4 regions of the Bradyrhizobium sp. USDA 3397 genome follow, and region 4 is predicted to be linked to each of the others. Evidence: predicted binding sites of a transcription regulator. Region 4 holds the regulator's gene; each other region holds the start of a gene.
What was found. Region 4 encodes PhoB, which activates phosphate uptake and scavenging genes when phosphate is short. Its sites were predicted from a motif close to TGTCATNNANCTGTCAT; they were not measured.

Region 1: the regulator PhoB is predicted to act here: its motif matches at 1,969-1,985, upstream of ACVWYQ_RS02000 (DUF47 domain-containing protein).
Region 2: the regulator PhoB is predicted to act here: its motif matches at 4,227-4,243, upstream of phnC (phosphonate ABC transporter ATP-binding protein).
Region 3: the regulator PhoB is predicted to act here: its motif matches at 2,777-2,793, upstream of ACVWYQ_RS29335 (YdcH family protein).

Annotation. Positions count from the first base shown of each region.
Region 1 is NZ_JBSSDS010000001.1:432,436-438,188, forward strand. It holds gene ACVWYQ_RS01990 (branched-chain amino acid ABC transporter permease) at 38-901, shown strand; gene ACVWYQ_RS01995 (branched-chain amino acid ABC transporter permease) at 903-1,871, shown strand; gene ACVWYQ_RS02000 (DUF47 domain-containing protein) at 2,029-2,673, shown strand; gene ACVWYQ_RS02005 (inorganic phosphate transporter) at 2,683-3,687, shown strand; gene sugE (quaternary ammonium compound efflux SMR transporter SugE) at 3,680-3,994, opposite strand; gene ACVWYQ_RS02015 (peptide chain release factor 3) at 4,153-5,753, shown strand, end outside.
Region 2 is NZ_JBSSDS010000001.1:4,241,219-4,246,971, forward strand. It holds gene phnF (phosphonate metabolism transcriptional regulator PhnF) at 1-387, shown strand, start outside; gene phnE (phosphonate ABC transporter, permease protein PhnE) at 525-1,379, opposite strand; gene phnE (phosphonate ABC transporter, permease protein PhnE) at 1,376-2,263, opposite strand; gene phnD (phosphonate ABC transporter substrate-binding protein) at 2,331-3,239, opposite strand; gene phnC (phosphonate ABC transporter ATP-binding protein) at 3,311-4,126, opposite strand; gene ACVWYQ_RS19595 (LbetaH domain-containing protein) at 4,301-4,972, shown strand; gene ACVWYQ_RS19600 (alpha-D-ribose 1-methylphosphonate 5-triphosphate diphosphatase) at 4,969-5,753, shown strand, end outside.
Region 3 is NZ_JBSSDS010000001.1:6,334,463-6,340,215, reverse strand. It holds gene ACVWYQ_RS29345 (EAL domain-containing protein) at 1-1,034, opposite strand, end outside; gene ACVWYQ_RS29340 (NAD(P)/FAD-dependent oxidoreductase) at 1,237-2,361, shown strand; gene ACVWYQ_RS29335 (YdcH family protein) at 2,507-2,689, opposite strand; gene ACVWYQ_RS29330 (YdcH family protein) at 3,020-3,226, shown strand; gene ACVWYQ_RS29325 (hypothetical protein) at 3,358-3,576, shown strand; gene ACVWYQ_RS29320 (hypothetical protein) at 3,599-3,850, shown strand; gene ACVWYQ_RS29315 (GGDEF domain-containing protein) at 3,852-4,559, opposite strand; gene purE (5-(carboxyamino)imidazole ribonucleotide mutase) at 4,702-5,190, shown strand; gene ACVWYQ_RS29305 (5-(carboxyamino)imidazole ribonucleotide synthase) at 5,190-5,753, shown strand, end outside.
Region 4 is NZ_JBSSDS010000001.1:5,532,509-5,538,261, forward strand. It holds gene pstB (phosphate ABC transporter ATP-binding protein PstB) at 1-747, shown strand, start outside; gene phoU (phosphate signaling complex protein PhoU) at 759-1,475, shown strand; gene phoB (phosphate regulon transcriptional regulator PhoB) at 1,498-2,205, shown strand; gene ACVWYQ_RS25515 (GcrA family cell cycle regulator) at 2,497-3,009, opposite strand; gene ACVWYQ_RS25520 (acetylornithine transaminase) at 3,470-4,678, shown strand; gene argF (ornithine carbamoyltransferase) at 4,678-5,613, shown strand.

The DNA.
Region 1 (5,753 bases), 5.1 Mb from region 4:
TGTTGTTGAGGAATAGAAGGGACCGGGTGCGGGATCGATGCAGGCTCTCTACGCTCAGCTACTGGTGGGACTGATCAACGGCTCGTTCTACGCGCTGCTCAGTCTCGGGCTTGCCGTCATCTTCGGCATGCTCAACATCATCAATTTCGCCCATGGCGCGCTCTACATGATGGGCGCTTTCGTCGCCTATTTCCTGCTGAACCTCGGCGGCATCAACTATTGGTGGGCGCTGCTGCTGGCGCCGATCATCGTCGGCATCTTCGGCATGATCCTGGAGCGGACCATGCTGCAATGGCTGACCGGGCTCGATCATCTCTACGGCCTGCTCCTGACCTTCGGCATCGCGCTGATCGTGCAGGGCGTGTTCCAGAACTATTTCGGCTCCTCGGGCCTGCCTTACGCCATTCCCGACCAGCTCAGGGGCGGCATGAATCTCGGCTTCATGTTCCTGCCGATCTACCGCGGCTGGGTCGTCGTGTTCTCGCTGGCGGTGTGCCTTGCGACCTGGTTTTTGATCGAGAAGACGCAGCTCGGCGCCTACCTGCGCGCCGCCACCGAAAATCCGACGCTGGTGCGTGCCTTCGGTATCAACGTGCCGCGCATGATCACGCTCACTTACGGTCTCGGCGTCGGCCTTGCCGCGCTCGCCGGCGTGCTCTCGGCGCCGATCAACCAGGTGCGGCCGCTGATGGGCGCCGACCTCATCATCGTCGTGTTCGCGGTGGTGGTGATCGGCGGCATGGGCTCGATCATGGGCTCCATCATCACCGGCTTCGCGCTCGGCGTGATCGAGGGCCTGACCAAGTATTTCTATCCCGAGGCGTCCAACACCGTCGTGTTCGTGCTGATGGTGCTGGTGCTGCTGGTGAAGCCGACGGGATTGACGGGAAGGGCGGCCTGAGATGACAACCCTGACGGACGACACGCTTCCTGTGACCCCGCGTGCGATGCGCGACGAGATGATTGTATTCGCTGTGATGGCGCTGCTGCTCGCAGCGGTGCCGTTCACGGGCGTCTACCCCTTCTTCGTAATGCAGGCGCTGTGCTTTGCGCTGCTCGCCTGCGCCTTCAATCTGCTGGTCGGCTATGGCGGCTTGCTGTCGTTTGGCCACGCGATGTTCTTGGGCACGGCCGGCTATTGCAGCGCGCATGCGCTGAAGGTCTGGGCACTGCCGCCCGAGCTCGGCATTCTCGTCGGCGTCGCCGCGGCGTTCGTGCTGTCGATCGTCACCGGCTACATCTCGATCCGTCGCCAGGGCATCTATTTCTCGATGATCACGCTGGCCCTGTCGCAGCTCCTGTACTTCATCTATCTCCAGGCCCCGTTCACCCATGGTGAGGACGGCATCCAGGGCATCCCGCAGGGACGCATGTTCGGCCTGCTCGATCTGTCCAAGCCGACGGTGCTGTATTATGTCGTGCTGGTCGGCTTCCTCGCCGGCTTCCTCCTGATCTTCCGCATCATCAACTCGCCGTTCGGCGAGGTGCTGAAGTCGATCCGCGAGAACGAGCAGCGCGCGATCTCGCTCGGCTACCGTACCGACCAATACAAGTTCCTGGCCTTCGTGCTGTCGGGGACGCTCGCCGGCTTTGCCGGTGCGCTGAAGGTGTTCGTGGCCCAGAACGCTTCGCTCACCGACGTGCACTGGACGATGTCGGGCGAGGTCGTGCTGATGACGCTGGTCGGGGGGCTCGGCACCGTTTTCGGTCCCGTGGTCGGCGCCTTCGTCATCATCGCCATGCAGCAATATCTGGCGGGCTTCGGCCAGTGGGTGACGGTGATCCAGGGCGTGATCTTCGTGGTCTGCGTGCTCACCTTCCGCCGCGGCGTCGTCGGCGAAATCGCGCATTACCTCCGGCGTTCGCTTTAAGTAGTTGATATTGCATCAATTTCATTGATGCATGAAAGCGGTGGATGACCCGGCTCCGCGGGCGTGAGGCGACACGCGCGCGGATCGAAAATGGTCTATGACAGTTTTATGACAGCCCTCGCGGGCCTGACCATTTTCCAACCGGTAGCCTATTCCCATGATGCGATGGTTTCGTGCGTTCCTGCCCAGGGAAGAGCGGTTCTTCGACCTGTTCGATCGGCATGCCCAGACCGTGATTCAGGGCGCAGTCGCGTTGCAGGGCATGCTTAAGGGGGGCGAGGAGACGCCGGTCTATTGCCAGCGCGTCAACCAGTTCGAGAACGACGCCGACAACATCACCCGCGAGGTGCTGACGGCGGTACGCCGCACCTTCATCACCCCGTTCGACCGCGGCGACATCAAGAACCTGATCACGTCGCTGGACGATGCCATCGACCAGATGCAGCAGACGGCCAAGGCCGTGATGCTGTTCGAGGTGCGCAGCTTCGAGCCGCCGATGCGCGAGATCGGCGGACTCTTGATCGAATGCGCCAATCTGGTCGGCCGTGCGCTGCCGCTGATGCAGGAGATCGGCAAGAACGTCGCCATGCTGACCGCGATCACCGAGGAGCTCGGCAATCTCGAGGGCCGGGTCGACGATCTCCACGACATCGGCCTGAAGGAGCTGTTCCTCAAGCACCGCGACGGCAATGCGATGGATTTCATCGTCGGGGCCGAGATCTACGACCATCTCGAGAAGGTGGCCGACCGTTTCGATGACGTTGCGAACGAGATCAACAGCATCGTCATCGAGCAGGTGTAGGGCCTCGCCGTGGATGCCGCGTTGGGTCTTCCCGTCCTGGTCGGCTTGATCGCCGTCGCGCTGCTGTTCGATTTCCTGAACGGCCTGCACGACGCCGCCAATTCGATCGCGACCATCGTCTCGACCCGCGTGCTGCGGCCGCAATTCGCGGTGTTCTGGGCCGCGTTCTTCAATTTCATCGCCTTCCTGGTGTTCGGGCTGCACGTCGCCCAGACCATCGGCACCGGCATCATCGATCCCGCGGTCGTCGACGCCCAGGTGATCTTCGCAGCCCTCGTCGGCGCCATCGTCTGGAACCTCGTGACCTGGGCGCTCGGCATTCCATCGTCGTCGTCGCACGCGCTGATCGGCGGGCTCGTGGGCGGCGGCTTGGCCAAGGCCGGTATTTCGGCCGCGGTATGGAGCGGCCTGTCCAAGACCGCGCTGGCGATCGTGCTGTCGCCGCTGGTTGGCTTCCTGCTCGCAATGGCGCTGGTTGCGATCGTGTCCTGGGCCTCGGTACGCTCGACGCCGTTCGCGGTCGACCGCGCCTTCCGCATCCTGCAATTCGTCTCCGCGTCGCTCTATTCGCTCGGCCATGGCGGCAACGACGCGCAGAAGACCATGGGCATCATCGCCGTGCTGCTCTATTCGCAGGGCTATCTCGGCAGCGACTTCTCGGTGCCGTTCTGGGTGGTGCTGTCCTGCCAGGCGGCGATGGCGTTGGGCACGCTGATGGGCGGCTGGCGCATCGTCCGCACCATGGGCCTGCGCATCACGAAATTGACCCCCATGCAAGGCTTTTGCGCCGAGACGGGAGGCGCGGTGACCCTGTTCATGGCGACCTATCTCGGGGTTCCCGTCTCGACCACCCACACCATCACCGGCGCTATCGTCGGCGTCGGTGCCGCCCGCCGCGTCTCGGCCGTGCGCTGGAACGTCGCAAGCTCCATCGTCTATGCCTGGGTGATCACGATCCCGGCCTCGGCCATTGTGGCCGCCCTGACCTGGTGGGTGGTCCAGCTCGTCAGGTGACGAGCTTCAGTCCGATGATGCCGGCGACGATCAGGCCGATGCTGGCGAGGCGGAAGGCCGTCGCCGGCTCGCCGAACAGAACCATGCCGAGCGTCGCCGTACCGACCGCGCCGATGCCGGTCCAGACCGCATAGGCGGTTCCGACCGGCAGTGATTTGAGCGCGAGCCCGAGCAGGATGACACTGCCGGCCATGGCGACCAGCGTGACCACGGACGGGACAAGCTTGCTAAAGCCCTCGGTGTATTTCAGGCCAATGGCCCAGGTGATCTCGAGGAGACCGGCGACGAACAGGATGCTCCAGGCCATGGCGACCCTCCATTCAAGGCAGGGTCGTCCCCGCGGCTGGTGTGCTGATGGGCAGGGAGGTCGTCCTCCCAAAAGGGGGATATGGGGCTGGCCGGAAACCTTCGCAATCACCAAATGAGGCTTGATCAGGCCCGTTTTCCCTGCCACACGCTCCCGCCATGTCCGACATCGCCGCCACCACAGCCGAATCGCCGGCCCGTTCCCCGCTTGCCGCCGAGGTGGCGAGGCGGCGGACCTTTGCGATCATCTCTCACCCCGACGCCGGCAAGACCACGCTGACCGAAAAGCTGCTGCTGTTCGGCGGCGCCATCAACCTCGCCGGCCAGGTCAAGGCCAAGGGCGAGCGGCGCAACACCCGTTCTGACTGGATGAAGATCGAGCGTGAGCGCGGCATCTCGGTGGTGACCTCGGTGATGACCTTCGAGTTCGAGGGCCTCGTCTTCAACCTCTTGGACACGCCGGGCCACGAGGACTTTTCGGAAGATACCTATCGTACGCTGACGGCGGTCGATTCCGCCGTGATGGTGATCGACGCGGCCAAGGGCATCGAGGCGCGCACCCGAAAGCTGTTCGAGGTGTGCCGTCTGCGCGACATTCCGATCATCACCTTCATCAACAAGATGGACCGCGAGAGCCGCGACGTGTTCGAGCTGCTCGACGAAATCGAGAAGACGCTTGCGCTCGACACCACGCCGATGACCTGGCCGGTCGGCCGCGGCCGCGACTTCCTCGGCACCTATGACGTCGTCAATGGCGGCGTGCGCCTGCTCGAAGGCGGCGGCGCCAAGACCGGCGCGGCGCTCGAGATCGAGATCGAAGAGCTCGCCAAGCTCAACGCCAATCTCGACGTCTCCGCCGTGAAGGACGAGCTCGAGCTCGTCACCGAGGCGTCGAAGCCGTTCGAGCTCGACGCATTCCGCGAAGGCCACCTGACGCCGGTCTATTTCGGCAGCGCGCTGCGTAATTTCGGCGTCGGAGACCTCCTGGAGGGCCTCGGCAAGTTCGCGCCCGAGCCGCGCGCGCAGGACAGCGACCAGCGCAAGGTCGAGGCCACCGATCCCAGGATGAGCGCCTTCGTGTTCAAGATCCAGGCCAACATGGATCCCAACCACCGCGACCGCATCGCGTTTGCGCGCCTGTGCTCGGGCAAGCTCAGCCGCGGCATGAAGGCGAAGCTCGTGCGCACCGGCAAGAGCATGCCGCTGTCGAGCCCGCAATTCTTCTTCGCGCAGGACCGCTCGGTCGCGGACGAAGCCTTCGCCGGCGACGTCGTCGGCATTCCCAACCACGGCACGCTGCGCATCGGCGATACGCTGACGGAGGGCGAGGATTTCAACTTCGTCGGCGTGCCGAGCTTCGCGCCGGAAATCGTCCGCCGTGTCCGTCTCACCGACGCGATGAAGGCGAAGAAGCTGAAGGAAGCCCTGCAGCAGATGTCGGAAGAGGGCGTGGTGCAGGTGTTCCGCCCCCGCGACGGCGCCCCGGCGCTGGTCGGCGTGGTCGGCGCGCTGCAGCTCGACGTGCTCAAGGCGCGGCTCGAGGCGGAATATTCGCTGCCGGTCGAGTTCGAGGTCAGCGAGTTCCAGCTGGCGCGCTGGGTCTCCTCGGAGGACCGCAAAAAACTCGACAGCTTCATCGCCGCCAATAATTCGAGCATTGCCGACGATGTCGATGGCGATCCCGTCTATCTCGCCCGGAACGAGTTCTACCTCGGCTACACCAGGGAGCGCGCCGAGGGCATCGAGTTCAGCAACGTCAA
Region 2 (5,753 bases), 1.3 Mb from region 4:
CGCGAGCTCGCACGGGAGCTGGGATTAAGGACCGGCGCACCCCTGGTGCGGATCGAAGCGATTCGCCTCGCCGACCGCACGCCGATCTGTGTTTCTACCACCTGGCTCTCGGCTGACCTGTTCCCGGATGCAGGCGCCGTGTTCGCGGCGACGCGCTCGATGACGAAGCTGCTGGAGCATTTCGGCGTCCGCGACTATCGCCGTGGCGCAACGAGGATCACCGCAGGGATTGTCGATGCGAGCGACGCCGCACGGCTCGATCTGGCGCTGGGGCGGCCGATCCTGGTGGTCGACGCCACCGACCATGATCTCACGGGCAAGCCGCTGGTGACGAAGCACTCGCGCTTTGCGGCAGAACGTGTGGAGTTCTTGGTGGAGAACGGTTAGATCAGAGCGTTTTCCAGCGAAGCATGCCCTCGGACTTGATCCGACGTGGAAACGGTGTGCGTCGAGAAAACGCGTCAAAACAAGAAGCCAGAGTTCCGTTCCGATTCAATCGGAATGGATAAGGCTCCAGCACGACGTTAGGCGACCGTCCGCTTGCCGATAATCGCGAAGCGCAGCTTGCCGGAAATCCAGTCGATCGACGATACCGTTATCAGGATCAGCAGGATCAGAAACGATACCTTCTGCCATTCCAGCACCCGGATCTGTTCGGCAAGCTGAAGGCCAATGCCGCCAGCGCCAACGATTCCGATGATCGTCGCCGATCGCGTGTTCGACTCGAAATAGTAGAGCACCTGGCTCAGCAAGACCGGGAATACCTGCGGCAGCAATCCGAACCGGACGCTGTGGAAATGGTTGCCGCCCGATGACCGAACGCCTTCCGCGGGGTTCTTGTCGGCGACCTCGATCGCTTCCGAGAACAGCTTGCCGAACGTTCCGAAATCGCTGCAGATCACGGCCAGGATGCCGGCAAACGGCCCCAGCCCCACGACACCGACCCAGATCAGTGCCCAGATCAAGGTATCGACTCCACGGATGGTATCGAGGCCACGACGCGTCAATACGCGGATGATCCGGCTTGCAACCACGTTGCGCGCCGCCAGCAGGGATACCGGCAGCGCGAGCAGCGCGCCGCCCAGCGTGCCGAGAAACGCGATCGACACCGTCTCTCCGAGCGCATGCAGATATTTCAGAACCTCCGCCCAAGAACCCGGATTGGGCGGCAACATGAGCTGGACGAATTCGCCCAGCCTGACCATGCCTTGGGAGAGCCGGTTAAAGGGAATATCGAGCTGGACGATCCCGAACAGGAACAGCCCGACCGCCCCGCCGACGAGTATTGCGATCCTTCCCCGCTGCCACCAATCGGTCCGGAAGACGTCGGGATACCGTTCGGCAATGCCGGCCCGGTTTTCAAAACTGAAGGAGCTCATCGGGTGCTTCCCTCCAGCCCGAGCAGGCGGTGTCGCAACCGTTCCGTCAGGAAGTCGATCAACATGACGGTAAGGACGATGAGCAACAGGATGGCGCTGACGTCGGTGAAGTAGAACTTGCGAACCGCCTCGATCAGATCCTGGCCGATCCCGCCGGCGCCGACGAAGCCCATCACGGCAGCGCCACGCACGTTGATCTCGAACCTGAGCAAGGCATAGCTCACGAAGTTCGAAAGGACTTGAGGCAACGCGCCGAACCGAACAACCTGAACCCAACTGCCCCCGCTTGCCGCCACCCCTTCGACCGGCTTGCTGTCGATGTTCTCGACAACCTCGGCGAACTGCTTGCCCAACGCTCCGGCGGTATGGATTGCAATGGCCAGAACGCCCGGCAGCGGCCCGAGACCAAAGGCCAGCACGAAGATCAGGGCAAACACGATCTCCGGCACGGTCCTGAAAAATTCCAGGACGCGCCGGGTGACGAAAACAGTCGTTCCTGATTTCACGAGATTGGCCGAGGCGAGGAAGCAAAGTGCGAAACCGCACAGCGCACCCGAGAGGGTGCCCATATATGCGATCAGCAACGTATCCCCGAGAAGCCGTGTCCAGCGCGGCAACCCCCACAGCCAGTCCGCCAAATCGCTCCATGCGGTCGCGAACGAAAATTTGGGTGCGATGCTGACGAAATAGGCCGGGAAGCGCCAGAAGTTCTCGACAAAATTTCCAAGACTGACCTCGCCCATCCAGCCCGCGGCAATAGCAACGGCGATCAGGACGGCGGCACCGAGCCATACGCGCCGGCGCTTGGCGGCAATTGCAGCCGCATAGCGATCGGCAAGCTCACGCAGCCTGGCTTCCGGGAATTCGGGAACTGCTGTTCGCATGGGATGTTCGGAAGAGCCGACGGCCAGATCGTGCGATCTGCCCGTCTTGTCCAACCCTTCGTTTCCCTCAGGATTTCTGCTTGCGAATGCTGTCGACAAACTTGGTCAGTTCGATCACGGCCTCATACGCCTTGTGGTCGACCTCGACGTAGGGCAATTGCTTCCCCTCGTAGATCTTGTCGAAAGCGGCCTTGTCCTTCACCGCAATTTCCAGCACGGCTTTCTTGATCGCCGCCTTGAGGTCGTCAGGCAGGCTGCCGAGATAGGCCATCGGCGAGTTCACAATCTGCTCGGACTTCATGATGATCTTGAAATCCGCGGCCTTCGCCATGCCCTTCCGTTCCATCCGGAGCAGGTTCGATTCCTTCTCATCGTTCCACCAGTTGAACGCCGCGTCGCAGGTGCCCTGCGAAAGCCCGATCACTGCGTTTTCGTGGCTCCCCGAGTAGACCACCTTGGCGAAGAACTTTTCCGGGTCGATGCCCATCTTGTTCATCGCGAAACGCGGCACGTTGTTGCCGGAAGTCGAATTGGGATCAACGAGGCAGAGGTTCTTGCCTTGCAGGTCCTTGATGTCCTTGTAGCTCGAATCGCTCTTGACATAGAGAACCGAGTAATAGCCCTTGGTGCCGTCGCCGTTCACCTCGATAGCGAACGGTTCGACCTTCGCGCCAACGATGTAGGCACGCGCGTAGGACGCCGGGCCGTACATCGCGATGTGAATGTTTCCTGCACGCTGACCTTCGATCACTGCGGCGTAGTCATTGGCAATCCGCAGCGTGACCTTGGTTCCAAGCTCGCGGGACAGGTACTCCGTCAGAGGCGTCCAGCGGTTAGTGGTGCCGGAGGCATTCTCGTCGGGAACTTTTGCGAAGATCAGCTCAGGATATTTTGCCTTCCAGTCCTGCGCCGCAGCGGCCGAAACTGAAAATGCCAGGGCCGCCGCAGCGGCAACGATCGTACGACGGTCTATCATGACGTCTCCCATTTCAAGGTTATGCAACTGTCGAGCTCCGGCTCTACGCTGGGCTCGATTTGAAGCGGCAATCAGGCCGCGGCAACCGTGCCGAAGGCAGGAACTGCCGTGCCGACCGATGCATCCCGGGGCGCAACATCCATGACTTCATTCGCCTCGAGATCGTACAGCTCGCGCGCGATATGGTCGGTCAAGGCCGCCGGCGCGCCGTCGAACACGACCCGCCCCGCGGCCATCCCGATCAGGCGGTCGCAATAGCTGCGGGCGAGATCGAGCGAATGCAGGTTGCAGAGCACCGTGATACCGAAATGCTTGTTGATGCGCAGAAGCGCATCCATCACGATCTTGGTGTTGCGGGGATCGAGCGAGGCGATCGGCTCGTCGGCAAGGATGATGTCGGGCTGCTGAACCAGCGCCCGCGCGATCGCCACGCGTTGCTGCTGACCGCCCGAGAGGTGGTCGGCGCGCTGGGCCGCGATGGCAGCCATGTCGAACTGCTCAAGCGCCGACATCGCGACGGCCTTGTCTTCTTCGGGCCAAAGCTGCAGCAGCGACCGCCATGTCGGCACCGTCGACAGCCGCCCCATCAGCACATTGGTGAGGACGTCGAGCCGGCCGACGAGGTTGAACTGCTGGAAGATCATCGCCGAGCGGGCGCGCCACTGCCGCAACTCCCTGCCGCGCAGCGAGGTGACGTCGACGCCGTCGAACAGGACGCGTCCTCCGCTCGGCGTCACCAGCCGGTTGATGGACCGCAGCAGTGTCGACTTGCCGGCGCCGGATCGCCCGATCACCCCGACGAAGCCGCCCGGGGAAACTTGAAACGAAGCATCGTCCACCGCGGCTTTCGCGCCGAAGCGACACGTCAGGCCTTCAACCACCAGCATACAGGAGCTCCAGAGTAGCTGGAGCCAACCGCTAACGCCGGCGCTTAACACTTGTGTGACAGCGCTGCTGCAGTGCGGCCATCCTACGCACATCATCCCCTGTCATCTGTTTGTCATGACATCGTCATCCGGGCGCTCGAAGAGAGACGCCCGCCCTCGCACTTCGGATGCAACATGGCCGCCAAAGCTCTTTCGGTTCAGCCGACCGTCGATCCCTCGGCCAAGCTGCATGAGACCAGGCTCGGCGCCTACACCGAAGTCGGCGCGCGCACGATCCTGCATGAAGTGGCGATGGGCGATTATTCCTATGTCGTGAACGATGCGCAGATCACCTACACCACCATCGGCAAATTCTGCTCGATCGCGGCGATGACCCGCATCAATCCCGGCAACCATCCAATGCATCGCGCCACTCAGGCGCATTTCACTTACCGATCCAGCGCCTATTTCGAGGGTGAGAGCGACGATCTCGAGTTCTTCGAGTGGCGCCGGCAGCATCACGTTCATATCGGCCATGACGTCTGGATCGGCCATGGCGCGATCGTGCTGCCGGGCCGCAACATCGGCACCGGCGCGGTGATCGCCGCCGGCGCCATCGTCACCAAGGACGTGCCGGCCTACAGCATCGTCGCCGGCAATCCGGCCCGCATCGTGCGGCGGCGGTTCTCGGAGGAGATCGCCGGACGGCTCGCAAGGCTTGCCTGGTGGGACTGGGATCACGACAAGTTGCGCGAGGCGCTGCCCAATTTCCGCAAGCTCGGGATTGAAGATTTCCTCTCGGCATACGAAGCAAAAGCGAGCTCACTCGCCAATTCTCCTGCCAGCAAACGAAGCGCGGTCGCGTGACAGACATATTCATCGAAGGCGGCCGGGCCCTGATCGGCGCCGAGCTCGCCGAAACATCTCTTCTCGTCTCCGGAACAGACATTGCAAAGGTCGACGCCTCTCGCGGCCGGGCGGGGCTGGCGCTGGATGCCCGTGACCTGCTGGTGCTGCCCGGCATCGTCGATCTGCATGGCGATGCCTTCGAGCGCCAGATGATGCCGCGCGCCGGCGTCGACTTTCCGATCGACGTTGCGCTCGCCGACAGCGACCGCCAGGCGATCAGCAACGGCATCACCACCGTGTTTCACGCCACGACCTGCTCGTGGGAGCCGGGCCTGCGCAGCGCCGACAATGCACGCGGCCTGATGGAGGCGATCGAGCGGCAGCGTCCGCAATTCGCCGCCGACACCCGCTTCCACCTGCGGCACGAGACCTACAATCTCGATGCCGAAGCCGAGATCGCACGGTGGCTGGCCGAGGGCCGCGTCGACCTGCTCGCATTCAACGACCACATGGACGGCACCGTCGCCGACATGGCCAAGCCGCGCAAACGCAACCGCATGGTGGAGCGCACCGGGCTGTCGAGTGAAGAATTCGACCGGCTGGTCAAGCGCGTGGTCTCGCGCGCCGACGAGGTGCCCGCCTCGGTGTCACGCCTGGCCGCCGCGGCCCGCACCGCCAAGGTGAGGATGCTCTCGCACGACGATTCGAGCCCGGCGATGCGCCGGGACTTTCGCGAGCTCGGCGCCTTGATCGCGGAATTTCCGATCAACGAGGAGACGGCGCAGGCTGCGGCCAGCCA
Region 3 (5,753 bases), 800 kb from region 4:
ATGTTGTCGACCACGAGCTCGAGGAACTTCTTGGTGCTCTCCAGCTCCTGCGACAGCGAGCGGCGGTCGGTGATGTCCTCGAATAGGATGAGCAGAAATTCGGGCTTGTTGCTCTCGTTGCGGACCACGATCCGGATCGAGGCGACCATGCGCCGCGCGCCGGCACGATCCACCTCGAACTCATTGCGGTGCTGGCCATCCGGTGAATTGAGCGCCGCCTGGTCAGCGGCCTCGATGCTGGCCGCCGAGGCCGACGCAAACAGCTCCCGTGCATTCCTGCCGACGGCGAAGTCCCGCGACAATCCCCAGAACTTCTCATAGGCGCTGTTGGCGAAAATGTAGCAGCCGTCCTCGATGTTCTTGGCCGCCACGCAGGCCGGCACATGATCGAGCACCGATTCCAGGAACTGCTTGGTGGAGGCGAGCTGCCGCGACAGGTTGCGCTGCTCGGTGACGTCGAGGTGGGTCGCCACCGAGCCGCCGTTCGGCAACACGAAATACTTCACCAGGATGGCCCGTCCGTCCGGCAGTTCCGTGGTCAGGCCATTGGCGCTCGATGCCTTCTCGTAAAATTCGTCATCGGTGACGCCGAGCACTCCGCGCTCGCGGCGCAGCCTCAGGATGTCGCAACCGGTCATGTTGGGCCGGAGGTCGGATCGCGTCAGGCCATAGATCTCGAGATAGCGGTCATTGCAGAAGATGACGCGGCGCTGCGCATCCGTCATCACCACGCCCTGGTTGAGGTTGTTCATGGCGGAGGAGATGAAGGCGTTGCGACGCAGCTGCAAACGGCTGGACCGGCGCAGCGAGGAATGGATCCACAGCCCGATCGCGGCGAGGAACGAGCAGACCACGATGCCCGCGATGAGGGCTTCCCAGATCACGCCGGGATCAAGCCTGGTGAGATCGCCCGGAACGGCAAGTCTGTCCGATGCCGCAAAGGCGCGCGCAGGCGCGCCCGTAACGGCCAGGCATAGGAGGGCGTGCACAGCAATCGAAAGCGTGCTGCCCACGTGCCAGTTCTTCTCAGCCATCAGCCACCCGCGATTTCAACGTCGGATTGTCTGGCCTCGCGGGTTTGGATCGGGTAAACGCCTGTGGGCACAACAGAATAATGTGACATAAAATGCGGCAATTGCCCTGACATGATAAACGACTTCTTAACGGAAGCCCCGCTTGCGCCGCCGCATCCGGACCGTGCGCCACCGGTGCTTCCAACTGGTTTCCTGCACAACCATGGATAGGGTCGATTGCGTCGTCATCGGAGCCGGCGTGGTCGGGCTCGCGGTGGCCCGGAAGCTCGCCCAGGCCGGGCGCGAGGTGATCGTGCTCGAGGAAGCCGAGGCGATCGGCACCGTCACCTCCTCGCGCAACAGCGAGGTGATCCATGCCGGCATCTACTACCGGGCCGGGAGCTGGATGGCGCGCATGTGCGTGGCAGGCAAGCACGCGCTGTACCGCTACTGCGCCGAGCGCGGCATCCCGCACAAGAATTGCGGCAAGCTGATCGTCGCGACCAGCCCGAAGGAGACCGAGAAGCTCCAATCGATCAAGGCGCACGCCGAGGCCAACGGCGTGCTCGACATGCAGCTGCTCTCGGGCGAGGCCGCACGCGCGCTGGAGCCGGCGCTCGCCTGCGACGCCGCGCTGCTGTCACCGTCGACGGGCATCATCGACAGCCACGCCTACATGCTCTCGCTGCGCGGCGAAGCCGAGGACGCCGGCGCAGCTTTCGCGTTTCACACCCCGCTGATCCGTGCCAAGGCGGCGGCCGGCCTCATCGAGATCGATGCCGGCGGCGAGGCACCGATGACGCTGCAATGCAGCCTCCTCGTCAACGCCGCGGGGCTGTCGGCGACGCATGTGGCGCGCTGCATCGACGGCATGCCGCTGGACCGGATTCCGCCGGCCTATCTCGCCAAGGGAAACTACTTCAGCTGCAACGCCAGGGCGCCGTTCTCGCGCCTGATCTATCCGGTGCCAGAGCCCGGCGGCCTGGGCGTGCACCTGACGCTGGACATGGCAGGACAGGCGCGCTTCGGGCCTGACGTCGAATGGATCGAGACGATCGACTACGAGGTCGATCCGTCACGCGCCGAGCGCTTCTATCCCGCGATCCGCAAATACTGGCCGACGCTGCCTGACGGCGCGCTGATGCCGAGCTATTCGGGCATCCGCCCGAAGATCGTGCCTCCGGCCGTGGCCACGCAGGATTTCTTGATGCAGGGCCCGCGCGATCACGGCGTTGCAGGCCTGATCAATCTGTTCGGCATCGAATCGCCGGGACTGACGTCCTCGCTCGCGATCGCCGATCACGTCGCCGAACTCGCAGACATCGAGAGCGTTTCGAGAAGCGGATAAGTGTGCGCGTCGAGAACCACGGGTCCAAGCAAGAGTGAGCGCCGCACAACCGCGTGCACGGTACACACCTTGCAGCAGGGATGAGCACGAATGCTCTCATCCCTGCGTGAAGGACGTGATCAACTCTACACTGTCACGGGGGTTACTAGTGGAGCGTGTCGCCAGATTGCTTCAGACGCTCGATCTGGTCCTTGACCATCAACTTCCGGCGCTTCAACTCAACAATTTGCAGGTCGTCTGTTGAAAGGTGCACGAGAGCTTCGTGCAATTCGTTTTCGAGAAGTTTGTGCTTCCGTTCCAATTCAACGAGATGTGCCTGAATTGTCATTCGAAACCTCCTCGGTAGGGTTGAACCTTTAGGATTCGATCCGGACAACCAAGTCTACATCACCGATTCGTCCTGTCGATGGGTATCCGTCGTTGCAGCGTCATTTTTGAAAGTTCATATGTAACGAAGCGTGACTATGGGAACCACGCCGGAAAAATCCATGATATCAATGCGCCGGCGCACCGTCGCAGCCCCTTGCAGAAATATGTTGCGGGAGATCGGCGAGGAGGGATCGCAGATCGCTTGCGATCACGCGGCGCAAGGACGATAATTTCCACAGGGCATCCACAGCCCAGATCTCACGCCTATCGGTTTTCGGCCACCGCAGACATGACCAATGAAGATGAGCGTGAGCTCGAAGCCGAGCTCACCCGGTTGCAGCAGGAACACCGAGATCTTGATGCGGCGATCGATGCGTTGCATCAATCGCCCGCCCCCGACCTGTTGCGGTTACAGCGCCTGAAGAAGCGCAAGCTGTTGTTGCGCGACCGTATCGCGTTCATCGAAGACCAGATCACCCCCGACATCATCGCCTGACCGTGAGCCGGTCTTGCGCGGCGCCCCGCCGCTTCCGAATCCGCTTGACTCAATAAGAACAAAATAGGAACATTCGCGGGCGCCCCAACACCTCAGAGAACGCTCAAGGACAACACACGAGGACAACGCAGATGTCGGCAACCGCCCTTTTCGACAACAGCCATTACGAACAGGCCTGCGATCAGGCGATCGCGATGTGCGACGGCAATCTGCGCAGCACCATCAAGGCGCTGATCATGGCCAACGAATATCTGGAAGCCGAGCTGGAGGAATTGCAGGCGGCGATTTCCGCCGGCTGCATTCCGGAGATCTCGCGCAGCAAGATGCGGAGCAAGAGCAGCGCCGCATAATCTTCAACCTTGGAGCAACGCCATGTCGGATGTGACCTATTACGTTGCAATGCCCTTCTTGATTGATGACGACGGATCACCCGTCGCAGGCGCTGCAGAGGAGTGCCAGTCCTCGACGGCGGCGCTGCGACGCGCCGAGATGCTGGCGCGCGGCGCCGGCCATATCGGCGCAATCGCGTTCAGCCGCAGCGGCGATCCCATGACGGGCGAATTTGGCGACGCGACGCTGCTGCGCAAGTTCGGCAACGTGCCGGACGATCTTGCCTCCCTGTAGACTAGCGCTCGCTGCCGACCAGCTTGATCCGCGGCTCGTGCCGGCGGCTCGCCTTGCGCACATACATGGCGGCATCCGCCTCCTCCAGGGCGCGGCCTGCAGCGGATTGCGGACCGAGCAGCGCGACGCCGGCCGAGGCGCCCGCGGTCACGTGCTGGCCGCGAAAAACGAATGACAATTCGTCGATCGCCTGCTCCAGGGCCGCGGCCTTCGCCTTGGCATCGGTCTCGCTGAGATTCCAGAGCAGCAGCGCGAACTCGTCGCCCCCGAGCCGGCCGACCACGTCCGAGGCGCGGACCTGTCGCATCAACGTGGCGACGATCGCCTTGAGCACCTCATCGCCGGCGGCATGACCGAAGGAATCGTTGATCGGCTTCAACCTATCGACGTCGAGCACGATCAGCGCCCCGCTGGCGCGGTAGCGCTTCATATAGGCGATGGCGCGCGCGAGCTCGCGCTCGAAACCGCGCCGGTTGGGAATCCCGAGCAGGAAATCGGTATCGGCGGCCGCCTCGAGCTCCGAGATCCGCAGCAGGGCCGCCTTGAGCTTGCTCCTGAGGCCGCGGATGATCGCCTTGCCGTCATCAGCAGCCGGCGCTCTGCGCAAGGCCGGTTTGGCCGCGCGGCTCGAAACGGCTTTGGGTCGGGCGGCGCTGATGTTCCGGCCCTTTCTGACCTTCGCAGGGCTCGCCCTTTTCGGTTTCTTCATGGGCATCCTGCTCAATGAAGGCTTGCGGGGATTCACCAAGACAGGATAGTGGATTCCCTTCTCCTTGCCACCGCCTTGCGAGCCGCCGGCCGGAATCATTAATCTGGCCTATCTCTCTGTTTTTCTGGGCACAATTGACGTCATGACCGCGCCGATCGCCATCATCATGGGAAGCCAGTCGGACTGGGATACGATGCGGCACGCCGCCGACACGCTTGACGCGCTCGGCATTGCTGCCGACAGCCGCATCGTCTCGGCCCACCGCACGCCCGACCGGCTGTTCACATTCGCCAAGGGCGCCAAGGCCGCGGGTTACAAGGTCATCATCGCCGGCGCCGGTGGCGCGGCCCATCTGCCCGGCATGGCGGCGGCGCTGACGGAACTCCCGGTGTTTGGCGTTCCCGTCGAATCCAAGACGCTCAAGGGCGTCGATTCGCTCTATTCAATCGTCCAGATGCCCGCGGGCATTCCGGTCGGCACCCTCGCCATCGGCAAGGCCGGCGCGATCAATGCTGCGCTGCTGGCAGCCGCCGTGCTGGCATTGTCCGACCCGGCCCTGTCGGATCGCCTCGCCGCCTGGCGCAAGGCCCAGACCGAGGCGGTCGCCGAGCGGCCGGAGGACAAGGCGTGATGGGCACCAGGCACGTGAAGCTGAAGCCCGGTGACACCATCGGAATCCTCGGCGGCGGACAGTTGGGCCGGATGCTTGCCATGGCCGCGGCGCGACTCGGCCTGCGCTGCCAGGTGTTCTCGCCCGATCCCGATTCACCGGCCTTCGACGTCGTGCTGAACGCGACCTGCGCCGAATATGCCGACGTCGAGGCGCTCGAATTGTTCGCACATGATGTCGACGTCATCACCTACGAATTCGAGAACGTGCCGGCGGCAGCCGCGCTGGTATTGGACGCGCGCCGCCCGGTGCTGCCCAACCGCAAGATCCTCGAGACGACCCAGGACCGGCTCGCCGAGAAGGATTTCGTGACCAAGCTCGGGATCGGCACTGCCGCCTACGCCGACGTCACCTCCGTCTCCTCGCTGCGCGAGGCGATCGCCAGGATCGGCCTTCCAGCGGTGCTGAAAACCCGCCGCTTCGGCTATGACGGCAAGGGCCAGGCCATCATCCGCGAGGGCGACGACATCGCGAAGGTGTGGACCAGCCTCGCCACCAAATCGGCGATCCTAGAGGCCTTCGTG
Region 4 (5,753 bases):
AAGGTCACCGCGCGCAACCTCAACTTCTACTACGGTGATCACCACGCGCTGAAGAACATCAACCTGGCGCTCGGCACCAACCGCGTCACGGCGTTCATCGGCCCGTCCGGCTGCGGCAAGTCCACCCTGCTGCGCATCTTCAACCGGATGTACGACCTCTATCCGGGCCAGCGCGCAGACGGTCAGCTGTTGCTCGACCATACCAACATCCTCGACCCCAAGCTCGACCTCAACCTGCTCCGTGCCCGGGTCGGCATGGTGTTCCAGAAGCCGACGCCGTTCCCGATGACGATCTACGAGAACATCGCCTTCGGCATTCGTCTCTACGAGAAGATCTCCAAGTCCGAGATGGACGGCCGCGTCGAGAAGGCGCTGCGCGGCGGCGCGCTGTGGAACGAGGTCAAGGACAAGCTCAATGCCTCCGGCCTGTCGCTCTCCGGCGGCCAGCAGCAGCGCCTCTGCATCGCCCGCACCGTCGCGGTGCGGCCCGAGGTGATCTTGTTCGACGAGCCTTGCTCGGCGCTCGACCCGATCTCGACCGCCAAGGTCGAAGAGCTGATCCAGGAATTGTCCGAGAACTACACGATCGCGATCGTGACCCACAACATGCAGCAGGCGGCGCGCGTCTCCGACAAGACCGCCTTCATGTATCTCGGCGAGTTGATCGAGTTCGATGACACCAGCAAGATCTTCACGTCGCCGAGCGATCGGCGCACGCAGGATTACATCACCGGCCGGTTCGGCTGAGGAGACGGAACATGGGTTCTGAACATACCGTAAAGGCCTTCGACAGCGATCTTCAGGAGCTCACCCGCCTGGTCGCCGAGATGGGCGGCATCGCCGAACGCATGATCGTCGATTCCGTCGACGCGCTGATCCGCCGCGACGTCGCGCTCGGCCAGCGCGTCGTCACGACCGACGCCGAGCTCGACGCGCTGCAGAAGCGCATCGAGGAGCGCGCCGTTCTCACCATCGCCCGCCGCCAGCCGATGGCCGTCGACCTGCGCGAGATCGTCGGCGCCATGCGCGTTGCGACCGATCTCGAGCGCATCGGCGATCTCGCCAAGAACATGGGCAAGCGCGTCGCGGCGCTGGAGACGGATTTCCATCCGCTCAAGCTGTTCCGCGGCCTGGAGCACATGACCGACCTCGTGCAGCAGCAGGTCAAGTCGGTGCTGGACGCCTATGCCGCGCACGACCTGCCGGCGGCGATGGCAGTGTGGAAGGGCGACGAGGAAGTCGACGCCATCTGCACCTCGCTGTTCCGCGAGCTCCTCACCTACATGATGGAGGATCCGCGCAACATCTCGTTCTGCATCCACCTGATGTTCTGTGCCAAGAACATCGAGCGGATCGGCGATCACGCCACCAACATCGCCGAGACCGTGTTCTACATGATCGAGGGCCAGGCGATCACCGACAAGCGGCCGAAGGGCGACATGACGACCTTCGCCACGACGGTGCCGAACACCTGACGACTTAAGGAGCGACGACAACATGGGCGCACGCATTATGGTGGTTGAGGACGAGGAAGCTCTCACCGAGCTTCTTCGCTACAACCTCGAAGGCGACGGCTATGACGTCGAGACGGTGATGCGCGGCGATGACGCCGACACCCGCCTCAAGGAGCACATTCCCGATCTGATCGTGCTCGACTGGATGCTGCCGGGCCTGTCGGGCATCGAGCTGTGCCGGCGGCTTCGGACCCGCCCCGAGACCAAGCAGCTGCCGATCATCATGCTCACCGCGCGCGGCGAGGAGAGCGAGCGGGTGCGCGGGCTTGCGACCGGCGCGGATGATTACATCGTCAAGCCGTTCTCGGTGCCGGAGCTGCTTGCGCGCGTGAAGGGTCTGCTCAGGCGTGCGAGTCCCGAGCGCCTCGCCACCGTGCTCGCCTATGGCGATATCGAGCTCGACCGCGACAAGCGCCGCGTGGCGCGCTCAGGCCGGCCGATCGATCTCGGCCCGACCGAATATCGCCTGCTGGAGTTCTTCCTGGAGCATCCCGGCCGCGTGTTCTCGCGCGAGCAGCTGCTCGACAGCGTCTGGGGCCGCGACATTTACATCGACGAGCGCACCGTCGACGTCCATATCGGCCGCCTGCGCAAGCTGCTCAATCTCGGCCGCGAGCAGGACCCGATCCGCACCGTCCGCGGCGCCGGCTACGCGCTGGACGATCGCTTTGCGAAGGCTGAGCAGACATAAAGCGCCAGCGACAGCTGGTTTGGCGAACTGCGGCGCCGATCTCGACCGTCATCCCGGGGCGCGCGCAGCGCGAGCCCGGGATCTCAGCGCGAGCGCTCGCGCTCGCCGCGATCAACGATAGTACGTGGTCTGGCGAAGACTCGCAGTAACCATCTCGCGCAATCACCGCGCCCTGTGGTTATGGATCCCCGCTCCCCGTGCGCAATCGCGCACTAGGCGGGGATGACACCGAATAATTGGAGCCGTCATCGTGTGACGGCTGCTGTCCTGGCAATCAATGAAATCGCGAGCTCACCGCGTGCCCGGCTTCGGTGCTGCGCGACGGCGGTCCGCTGCGGGCTGATAGGCCACGCGCGAATGCTGGGCGCAGTAGGGCAGGCCTGAGAGCGCCTTGCCGCCGCAGAAGAAGAAATCCGGGCTCGATGGATCGCCGACCGGCCAGTGGCAGGTCGCCTCGTTCAATTCCAGCAGCGACAGCCGCTGGCTCATCGGCACCACGTTGTCGTAGGTAACCGGCTCGGCTTCCAACTCGACCTCGAAGGCCTGCGCCAGCGCGGTGTTGCCGCGCGCGACGGGGCGGGTCACCCGCATCATGTGCTGCGCGGGCCGTGCCTTGCGCGGCCGCGGCGCTGCCGATGAAGGGCTCTTGGCGCGGCCGGACAGGCCGAGCCGGTGCACCTTGCCGATCACGGCATTGCGGGTCACATTGCCGAGCTCCGCCGCGATCTGGCTGGCCGAAAGTCCGGCCTCCCAGAGCTTCTTCAGCTGCTCGACGCGATCATCGGACCAGGTCAAAACCGTCATTGCACCCTTTCCCTCGCTGCGCGCCTGCCATCCTGGGGCCTTCGCAGCGAATGCTTTAGCCTTGAAAAACCCGTGCCGTCAGAATCCCTTAAGGCTCGCCGGGCGCGCTCAAGACGCCCGAACGTTTACGCCGGTACATGAGGACTTCTGGGATCAGAACTGCTGCACGAGATGTCGTATCTGACAGTCCAAACGCTACAATATGGCGTGACTCCCGCGCAAGAGTCCGCCGACTCGCTTCCACATGTTCCGTGGTGAAAAACCCGCAAAATCGGCACCGCAAGACTACGGAATCAGCGTTTCGCGAGGCTTTCCGGGCGGCATTGACACCCGTCTTGCCAGGCATAAGATAGTGCCACGTGCCGCCCTTAAAAGGCGGCACGTTTCGTTTTCCGGGGCCGGTCGATGGTGCGTCGCGCAATGCATGCCCTCACACCGTCCGCAACATTCAAGTGACGTCATGACTAACAGCGCAGCGCCGCATTTGCTCCCCGTTTTCGCCAGGGCCGACCTCGGTTTCGAGCGCGGCGAAGGCTGCTGGCTGATCGCGACCAACGGCGATCGCTATCTCGATTTCACCTCGGGCGTCGCGGTGAATGCGCTCGGCCATGTCCATCCCGCGCTGGTCAAGGCGTTGCAGGAGCAGGCGACCAAGCTCTGGCACATGTCGAACCTGTTCCAGAGCCCTGACGGCGAGAAGCTCGCAAGCCGCCTCTGCAATGAGAGCTTTGCGGACTTCGTGTTCTTCTGCAATTCCGGCGCCGAGGCGCTGGAAGGCGTGATCAAGCTGGTGCGTCACCATCACTTCTCCAAGGGGCATCCGGAGCGTTACCGCATGATCACCTTCGAGGGTGCCTTCCATGGCCGCACGCTGGCGACGCTCGCCGCCACCGGCTCTGCGAAATATCTCGAGGGCTTCGGCCCGCCGATGGATGGCTTCGACCAGGTGCCGCATGGTGATCTGGAGGCTGTGAAGAAAGCGATCGGTCCGCACACCGCCGGCATTCTCATCGAGCCGATCCAGGGCGAGGGTGGCGTTCGTTCTGCACCTCACGCCTTCCTGAGGGCGCTGCGCGAGCTCTGCAACGAGCGCGGCCTGTTGCTCGCCTTCGACGAGGTGCAGACCGGCATGGGCCGCACGGGCGAGCTCTTTGCCTACAAGCGCACCGGCGTCACACCGGACGTGATGTCGCTCGCCAAGGCGCTCGGCGGCGGCTTTCCGATCGGCGCGGTGCTGGCGACCGCGGATGCGGCCGCCGGCATGGGGCCCGGCTCGCACGGCTCGACCTTCGGCGGCAATCCGATCGCGATCTCGGCTGCCAACGCCGTGCTCGACGTCATGCTCAAGCCCGGCTTCTTCGACCACGTGCAGAAGATGTCGCTGCTGCTCAAGCAGAAGCTCGCCTCCGTGATCGATCGTCACCCTGATGTCGTCAGCGAGGTTCGCGGCGAGGGCCTGCTGATCGGCATCAAGGCCGTGGTGCCTTCGGGCGATCTCGTCGCGGCGCTGCGCGCCGAAAAGCTGCTCACCGTCGGGGCCGGCGACAATGTCGTGCGCTTCCTGCCGCCCCTGATCGTCACCGAAGCGGAGATCGAGGACAGCGTCGGGCGGTTAGAGCGGGCCTGCGCTGCGATCTCCTCCAGCCAGACCAAGCGGGCGGCAAGCTGATGAGCACGACGCCCAACAAAGCTCCCAAGCACTTCCTGGACATCAACGAGCTGCCGCTGTCGGAGCTCAAGAGCATGCTCGCCGCCTCTTCCGCCATGAAGGCGAAGCAGAAGGCGCAACAGCCGGTCAGGCCGCTCGAGGGCAAGACGCTGGCGATGATCTTCGAGCGTCCCTCGACCCGCACCCGCGTCTCGTTCGACGTCGGCATGCGCCAGCTCGGCGGCGAGGCGATCATGCTCACCGGCGCCGAGATGCAGCTCGGCCGCGGCGAGACCATCGCCGACACCGCGCGGGTGCTGTCGCGCTATGTCGACGCCATCATGATCCGCATCCTCAACCACGATGCGCTGCTGGAGCTCGCGGCCAACGCCACCGTGCCCGTCATCAACGGCCTGACGCGGCGTTCGCATCCCTGCCAGGTGATGGCCGACCTCATGACCTATGAGGAACATCGCGGCCCGATCGAGGGCAAGACGGTGGCCTGGACCGGCGACGACAACAACGTGCTGGCGTCCTGGGCCCATGCCGCCGAGCGCTTCAAATTCCAGCTCAATGTCGCAACGCCGCCGGAGCTCGCACCGAAAAAGGCCATGCGCGACTGGATCAAGGCGACGAGCGCGCCGATCGTGCTCGGCACCGATCCCGAGGCCGCCGTGCGCGGCGCCGATTGCGTCGTCACCGACACCTGGGTGTCGATGGGCGACAAGGAGGGCGAGCACCGCCACAACGTCCTCAAGCCCTACCAGGTCAATGCCAAGCTGATGTCGCTGGCAAAGGCGGACGCATTGTTCATGCATTGCCTCCCGGCCCATCGCGGCGAGGAGGTCACCGATGAGGTGATCGACGGGCCGCAATCGGTCGTGTTCGACGAGGCCGAAAACCGCCTGCACGCGCAGAAGGGCATCTTGGCCTGGTGCTTCGACGCGGTGAAGTAACCTTCTTGTAGCCCGGATGAAGCGCAGCGAAATCCGGGGTTCTCAACGCGTGGAAAGACCCCCCGGATTGCGCTGCGCTCCATCCGGGCTACGCAGCTCGTCGTTCCGCGGACGACGGAATGCGGGCGTGCCTCTTTCAA